Regions from separate parts of the Janthinobacterium sp. GW823-FHT01H08 genome, predicted to be linked through region 2. Evidence: predicted binding sites of a transcription regulator. Region 2 holds the regulator's gene; each other region holds the start of a gene.
The links. Region 2 encodes FliA, which starts transcription of late flagellar genes. Its sites were predicted from a motif close to CTAAAGTTTNNNNNNNNNNNGCCGNTA; they were not measured.
Positions count from the first base shown of each region.

Region 1: AC3RCG_RS07145 (DUF5610 domain-containing protein) is a predicted target of FliA. The motif match lies at 986-1,012, and genes of this name have one in related genera.
Region 3: AC3RCG_RS07505 (flagellar protein FliT) is a predicted target of FliA. The motif match lies at 1,570-1,596, and genes of this name have one in related genera.

Region 1 is NZ_CM179504.1:1,622,253-1,624,516, forward strand. It holds gene sbcB (exodeoxyribonuclease I) at 1-925, opposite strand, end outside; gene AC3RCG_RS07145 (DUF5610 domain-containing protein) at 1,084-1,707, shown strand; gene AC3RCG_RS07150 (GGDEF domain-containing protein) at 1,709-2,264, opposite strand, start outside.
Region 2 is NZ_CM179504.1:5,052,004-5,054,267, reverse strand. It holds gene flhF (flagellar biosynthesis GTPase FlhF) at 1-167, shown strand, start outside; gene AC3RCG_RS22705 (MinD/ParA family ATP-binding protein) at 160-1,023, shown strand; gene AC3RCG_RS22700 (RNA polymerase sigma factor FliA) at 1,069-1,800, shown strand; gene AC3RCG_RS22695 (flagellar motor protein) at 1,782-2,264, shown strand, end outside.
Region 3 is NZ_CM179504.1:1,695,860-1,698,123, forward strand. It holds gene AC3RCG_RS07500 (type IV pilus assembly protein FimV) at 1-799, shown strand, start outside; gene AC3RCG_RS07505 (flagellar protein FliT) at 1,230-1,526, opposite strand; gene AC3RCG_RS07510 (HDOD domain-containing protein) at 1,705-2,264, opposite strand, start outside.

The DNA.
Region 1 (2,264 bases), 2.7 Mb from region 2:
GCATGGGCGACTTGTTCAAATGGACGCTTTTCACGGGCAGGCGCGTCATCCCTTCGGGCATCGCTTCCTTGCGCGTGAACAAACGCGTGCGGATTGTGTCGGCGTCCAGCTCGAACAGTTCGCGCGGGTCGTAGGCGCAATCCCAGACGAGGATCTCGTTCTTGTTGCTCGGATGCGTGGCCAGCGGCCAGACGACGCCCAGGCAACCGCGTTCGGCGGGGAACATGCCCGACACGTGCAGGAAGGGCTGGCGCTCGCCGGCGGCCAGGTGCATGCCCATTTCGCTGGCGACCCGGTCCTTCTTGTGCAGGGCCAGGCAGAATTCGAACAGTTTCGGCTGCTTTTCGCGGATCAATCGTGCCAGGGCGATGGTGGCGCGCACGTCGGACAGCGCATCATGTGCCGCTTCGTGGGCCAGGCCATTGGCCTTGCTCAAGTGTTCCAGTTTGAAACTGGTCTGGCCATCGTCGCGCTTCGGCCATTGAATACCTTCCGGGCGCAGCGCGTGCGTCATGCGCACCACGTCGAGGATGTCCCAGCGGCCGCAATGGTTCTTCCATTCGCGCGCATACGGGTCGATCAGGTTGCGCCAGAACAGGAAGCGCGTGACTTCATCGTCGAAACGGATGGTGTTGTAGCCGACGCCGATGGTGCCCGGTTCCGAAAAGGCCGCTTCGATGGTGGCGGCGAACTGGTGTTCGGGCACGCCCAGCTGCAGACATTGCTGCGGCGTGATGCCCGTGATCAGGCACGATTGCGGGTCGGGCAGGAAATCATTTGCAGGCTGGCAATACAACATGATCGGTTCGCCGATCTCGTTGAGTTCGGCATCCGTGCGGATCGCGGCGAACTGGGCCGGGCGGTCGCGGCGCGGCTGGGCGCCAAAGGTTTCGTAGTCGTGCCAAAGAAAGGTCTGGTTAGTCATTGATGGTCGTAACTTAATGTTGCTGAATGGGTTATCCGGGCCGCTAAAAACAAGCCGCCGCTTCAGTTTTCTGAAAACCTGCCGATACTACACGAGAGGATGGTCATCATCGCGTTTCCCGCATGGTGGCATACATTGTCCGTTCAAGGAGGTCTATCGTGTCAATTCCCATCGCCGCAGGCGGCAATTCCACCCCTTCCGTGACTTCCGTCAGTCCGGGCGTTGCCGGCAAGGACGATAAAGTCCAGCACGGCGTCAACGCTGAAATGAGCGTGAATGACCGCAGCAAGCTGCAATTGAACGCGTCCATCATGCAGGCGTCGCTGAACGTGTCCATCGGTTCCGAGAACGAACCGCTGGCGCTGCTGTACAAGACGGCCATCACCAACATCAATGAAGCGCTGAAAGGCCAGTACGGCGACGATGCGATCCAGAACGCGGCGTCGCAGGACAACAGCGCCGAAGCGACGGCGAGCCGCATCGTCTCGCTGTCGACGGGTTTTTTTGACGCGTTCAAGAAACAGAATCCCGGCATGGACGACGATACGGCGCTGACCAAGTTCATGGACACCATCAGCGGCGGCATGGAAAAAGGCTTCAAGGAAGCGCGCGACATCCTGGGCGGCTTGAAAGTGCTGAACGGCGATATCGCCGGCAATATCGACAAGACGTATGAGCTGGTGCAGAAGGGCTATGCGGATTTCATCGCCGCGCACAGCAGCAAGAAGGATGATGCGGCCAAGCCGGATGCTGCCAAGCCGGCCGACAGCAAGGCTGCCTGAGCTACAGCATGACCCGGTTGCGGCCGCCGGCCTTCGCGCGATACAAAGCCGCGTCGGCCGCCGCGATCAGCGCTTCGTCGTCCTGTCCGGTCGCCAGGCTGGCCACGCCGAAGGAACCCGTGATGTGCGGCAGCGCGCTGCGCATATCGGCGAAGATGACGGCTTGCTGCATGCGTTCGCACAAGCGTTCGGCGACCCGCAAGGCCACGTTTTCGCTGGTATCGGGCAAGATCACCATCATTTCCTCGCCACCATAGCGCACGGCAAAATCCGTGGGCCGCAGGGCCGCGCCCAGCACTTGCGCGGCAATGCGCAGCGCCTGGTCGCCCGCCTGGTGGCCGTGCGTGTCGTTGAAACGCTTGAAATGGTCGAGGTCTATCATCACCAGCGACATCGGCGAGCCGCTGGCATGGGCCGTGACTATCATGGTCGGCAATAAATCGGTGAGCCAGGCGCGGTTGTACAAGCCCGTCAGGCTGTCGACCATCGACATCTGGCGGTAGAACTCGCCTAGTTTCTGCCGGCGGCGCAGCAGGGCGTTGGCGGCGCGGATGCGG
Region 2 (2,264 bases):
GCGTGCCGGAAGACCTGTACCTGGCCGACCGCGGCTACCTGATCGACCGCGCCTTCAAGCTCAAGCGCGACTCGGCGGCCACGCAGTTTTCCGACGCCGAACTGCCGCTCCTGATGGCGCAGGCGGCCGCCCGCAACAATGAAGCGCGCGGGGTGCACCTTGGCTAATTTCGATTTCGACCAGGCCGAGGGCTTGCGCCGCATGCTGGCCGGCCCGCAGCCGCGCGTCATGACGTTCCTCTCGGCCACGCCGCAGGACGACAAGGGCGCCATGCTGGTCAACCTGGGCGCTTCGCTCGCCTATGGCGGCAATGACGTGCTGCTGCTTGACGCCAGCGGCGGCAGCGATGGCGTGGCTGCACGGCTGGGACTGGCGCACGGCGCCAGCCTGCGCGACGTGGCGCGCCAGCAGTGCGGCCTGAACCAGGTCATCCACCAGGTGCCGCAAGGCTTCGGCGTGGCCAGCCTGGGCGCGCGCAACCACCTGATGGACAGCATGGACTATGCGGGCGAGGACGAATTGCGCCGCCTGGGCAAGACTTTCGAGGTGCTGGCGCGCCAGAGCGGCATCGTGCTGGTCGACGGCGTCGTGGCCGACGAGGGCGATTGCTTCCCCGTGCCCTTGATGGCCTCGTCGGATATCGTCGTGCAAGTGTCGACCAGCGCCACCTCGATCAAGGCGGCGTACTGCCTGATCAAGCGCCTGAGCCAGGAACTGGGACGCCGCCCGTTCGGCATTCTCGTCACGGGCGCTTCCGAATCCGAGGCAAAAGTGGTATACGATAATATGGCACAGGCGGCGAGCCGCTACCTGGCCGTGAAGCTGACCTCGATGGGTTCCGTGCCCGCCGATGAATATCTGCACCGCGCGGCGCGCCTGGGCCGCAGCGTGGTCGATGCGTTTCCGCTGGCGGGCGCTTCGGTGGCGTTTCGCGGACTGGCCGAGCGGCTGGCCCGTTCGGCGGCGCCGGTGCTTGGCGGCACCTTGTACCAGACGGGGAGCCCGCACCAGTTCAGCGCCTGAATCGAACCGCAGCACCAGATAAGATGAGAAAACAATAAGCAGCCTATGTACACGGTCAAAGGGAAATCGAACAAGGACTATTTGCTGACGGAGCACATTCCGCTGGTGAAGCGTCTGGCGCACCATATGAAGGCGAAATTGCCGCCTTCGGTCGAGGTCGATGACCTGATCCAGGCCGGCATGATCGGCCTGCTCGATGCCATTAGCCGCTATGAAGAGACGCATGGCGCGCAGTTCGAGACCTATGCCGTGCTGCGCATCCGCGGCGCCATGCTCGACGAATTGCGCACCAGCGACTGGCTGCCGCGCAGCATGCGCCAGAACATGCGCAAGATCGAGGAGGCGATGAGCACCTTGCAGCAGCGCCTCGGCCATCCGCCGACGGAATCGGAAGTGGCGAAGCTGCTCAAGATGTCGCTGGCCGACTACCAGGAAATGCTGGGCGACGGCGGCGGCCACCAGCTCGTGTATTACGAAGACTTTCATGATCCGGACGGCAATGACAGCTTCCTCGACCGCCACTGCGTGGACGAGGACAGCGACCCCTTGCGTTCCCTGCTCGATACCGATTTCCGGCAATCCGTGATCGATGCCATCGACGCGCTGCCACCACGCGAGAAAATACTCATGGGCCTGTATTACGAAGAAGAGCTGAACCTGAAGGAGATCGGCGCGGTGATGGGCGTTTCCGAATCGCGCGTCTCGCAGCTGCATACCCAGGCCGTCGCGCGCCTGCGCGCAACCTTGAGGGAGCAGGCGTGGACTGGTCCAGCGTAATCGGGCTGGCGCTGGCGCTGGCGGGCCTGCTGGTCGGCCAGGCACTGGAAGGCGGCAAGATGGCCTCCCTGCTGCAGCCGGCCGCCTTCGCCATCGTCATCATCGGCACCTTCGGCGCCGTGCTGCTGCAGACGCGGTTGCGCACCTTCGTGCGCGGCCTGGAAATGCTGCGCTGGGTCTTCCTGCCGCCCGCCGACACGCGCGCCGCGCTGGCGCGCGACATCGGTCAATGGAGCCTGACGGCGCGCCGCGACGGTCCGCTGGCGCTCGAGCGCCTGATGGAAAACACGGCCGACCGCTTCAACGCCAAGGGCTTGCGCATGATCGTCGACGGCATCGCGCCCGACAAGCTGCGCCAGCTGCTCGACGTGGAAATTTCCGCCTACGAAATGGCCGAGCGCCAGGCCGTCAAGGTGTGGGAATCGGCGGCCGGCTATTCGCCCACCATCGGCATCCTGGGTGCC
Region 3 (2,264 bases), 2.8 Mb from region 2:
GCATGTGCACCTGTATTTATTGCTGGGCAATGGCAGTGGCGCCGTCGTGCGTCTGGCTACCTTGTGGCTGACGCCGGCGCCGCCCGCCGCCGTACCCGCCAGTGCGCCAGTCCGGCCAGCTATTCCGTTGCCCGCGCCGGTCTCCACGCCTGTGCCGTTGCCACGCGCCGTACCCGTCGCGCCGTCGCCCGACGCCGCCGCGCTGGCGGCCCGCGCGCGGGCCGAGGGCCTCGTGCGTCCGGCGCGCGTGTTCGTGCCGCCGCCCGCCGCACCCAAACTGGCCGCCCCCGCGCTGCCGCGCCGTGCCGCAGCGCCCGTGGCCGCCTGCGCGCCGCAGGCGGAGACGGGGCAGGCAGCAGCGTGCGTGGGGCTGGACGAGAAAAATACGGCCCTGACTGAAAAGCTGGGCGAACTGGAAGGCAAGATCGGCGTCTTGCAAAAGGCGCTGGCCCTGCCTGCAGCCGTCGTGCCGCCCGCCGCCGCGCCAGCCGTGGCGGAAGCGCCCCATGCGAAACCGAAACCCCTGCACGCGGCGCCGGCTGCCGACAAGGAAAAGAAATCGGGCGGCATGCTGTGGCTCGGTATCGGCACCCTGGTCTTCCTGCTGCTGACGGCGCTCATCGTGTACATCGTGCGCAAGCGCAGGCAAGCGGCGGGTCCGGGCGCGCCGTCGAAATACTGGGTCTTGCTGCGCAAGCCGTTCGGCCGCAGGAAGAAGGATGTGCCCGTCTTGACGGAGGCGGTGGAAGAAGGGGCGGCGGCCGAACCGGAAGCGGAACCGGAGCCGTTCTCGCGTTAATGCTGCCGCAAGGCGCTGCCGCAAGGCCGCACCACAATTTGATATAAAAAAAGATATTGAAAAAATACATGGAAACGCTTGCCAAGCACGTTGCCTGTTTCTTAAAGATGGTGCTATGATGAATTCAGTGGACTTGCTCTACGACAAAACAGCCCCAGCCTGGCGCAGTCACCAACGATAGTGTGGCGCGGCAAACCAGGTGTAGCGTTGCATAAACGCCTGGGTCTGGAAGCGGTTCGCGATGCCGACGATGTGCTCGCGAACGCCGGATGCAACCGGCAGCGAGGCGACGCCAGGAGATACCTGGGGCTCGCCTTCCAAATTCCCCCGCCTTGCCTTTTTGAGCGCCGCAGATGGCGCTCCCTCGCATGGCGCAGACGTAAAAAAAGCACCCGCGGGTGCTTTTGTCGTTTCTGGCGCGGCAAGCTTCTTACATGCGGGCGCGCGAACCTGGCATGGCGTTCGACAGCTGGGTCATCCACGGTTCCGTGATGGCGCGGATTTCGCGGTCATTGGCCAGGATTTGCTTGAGCAAGTCGATCTTGCGCAGGCGCGAGGCGCCGGCCAGGGCAGGCGCCTTGCCCGTCATGGTCGCGCTGGCGGCGCTGGCGCACTGATTTTCCAGGGTATCCAAGCCATCCCAGTCGCTCGAACGTGCGGCCACGACCATTTGATTGGTCATTCCTGCAATATTTTCATACATCGAGAGAACGTCGTTGGAGGTCATGAGCACACCCGTAACTAGTGAATGGATTACCGCTTGTCTAGATTAACGGCGGGTCCAACGGGAACTTGAGGGTGTTTTTGAAAAAAAAGTGAAAATAATTTGGATGTTTTTTTGCGGGCAGCCGGCATGCCCGCAAACCCGCATGCCTGCTCGGTTGGCGATGCGGGCAACGGCCAGCTTACTTGACGAGTTCTTCCAGGCCCGCGCTCAGTTCGGCAAGCGGCGGCATCCTGTCGACCAGCACGGAGGGCGGCAAACCGAGCGCTTCGGCCACCGCGTTGGGATAGCAGGCGATGATTTCTTCATTGCTCAGCTGGTTTTCATCGATGCGCGCGCGCCAGGCGGCCAGGTGGATGATGGCGGCCAGGCGGTTCAATGGTGGCTTGGCCAGCGGAGCGGGGAAGGCGGCGATGGCCTCGGCAAAGGCGGGCGGAAACTTCCAGCGGCGCGCCAGTTCGGCGCCCACCTGCGCATAATCGTAGCCCAGCGACACCCGCTCCGCGTCGAGCCGGCGCGCGTCGAGCGGCGGGGCGATCTTGTCGAGCTGCATTGCTTGCTCGGGCATGGCGGCATGGATCACCAGTTGTCCGATCGCATGCATCATGCCGATGGTGAAAGCCAGATCCTGGTTGTCGCCCGTCTGCTTCGCGATCCAGCGGGCAGATACGGCGCTGTGCAGGCTGTAGCGCCAGAACTGCGGCAAATTCAGGCCCGGCACGGCTTTGAAACCGCTGACGA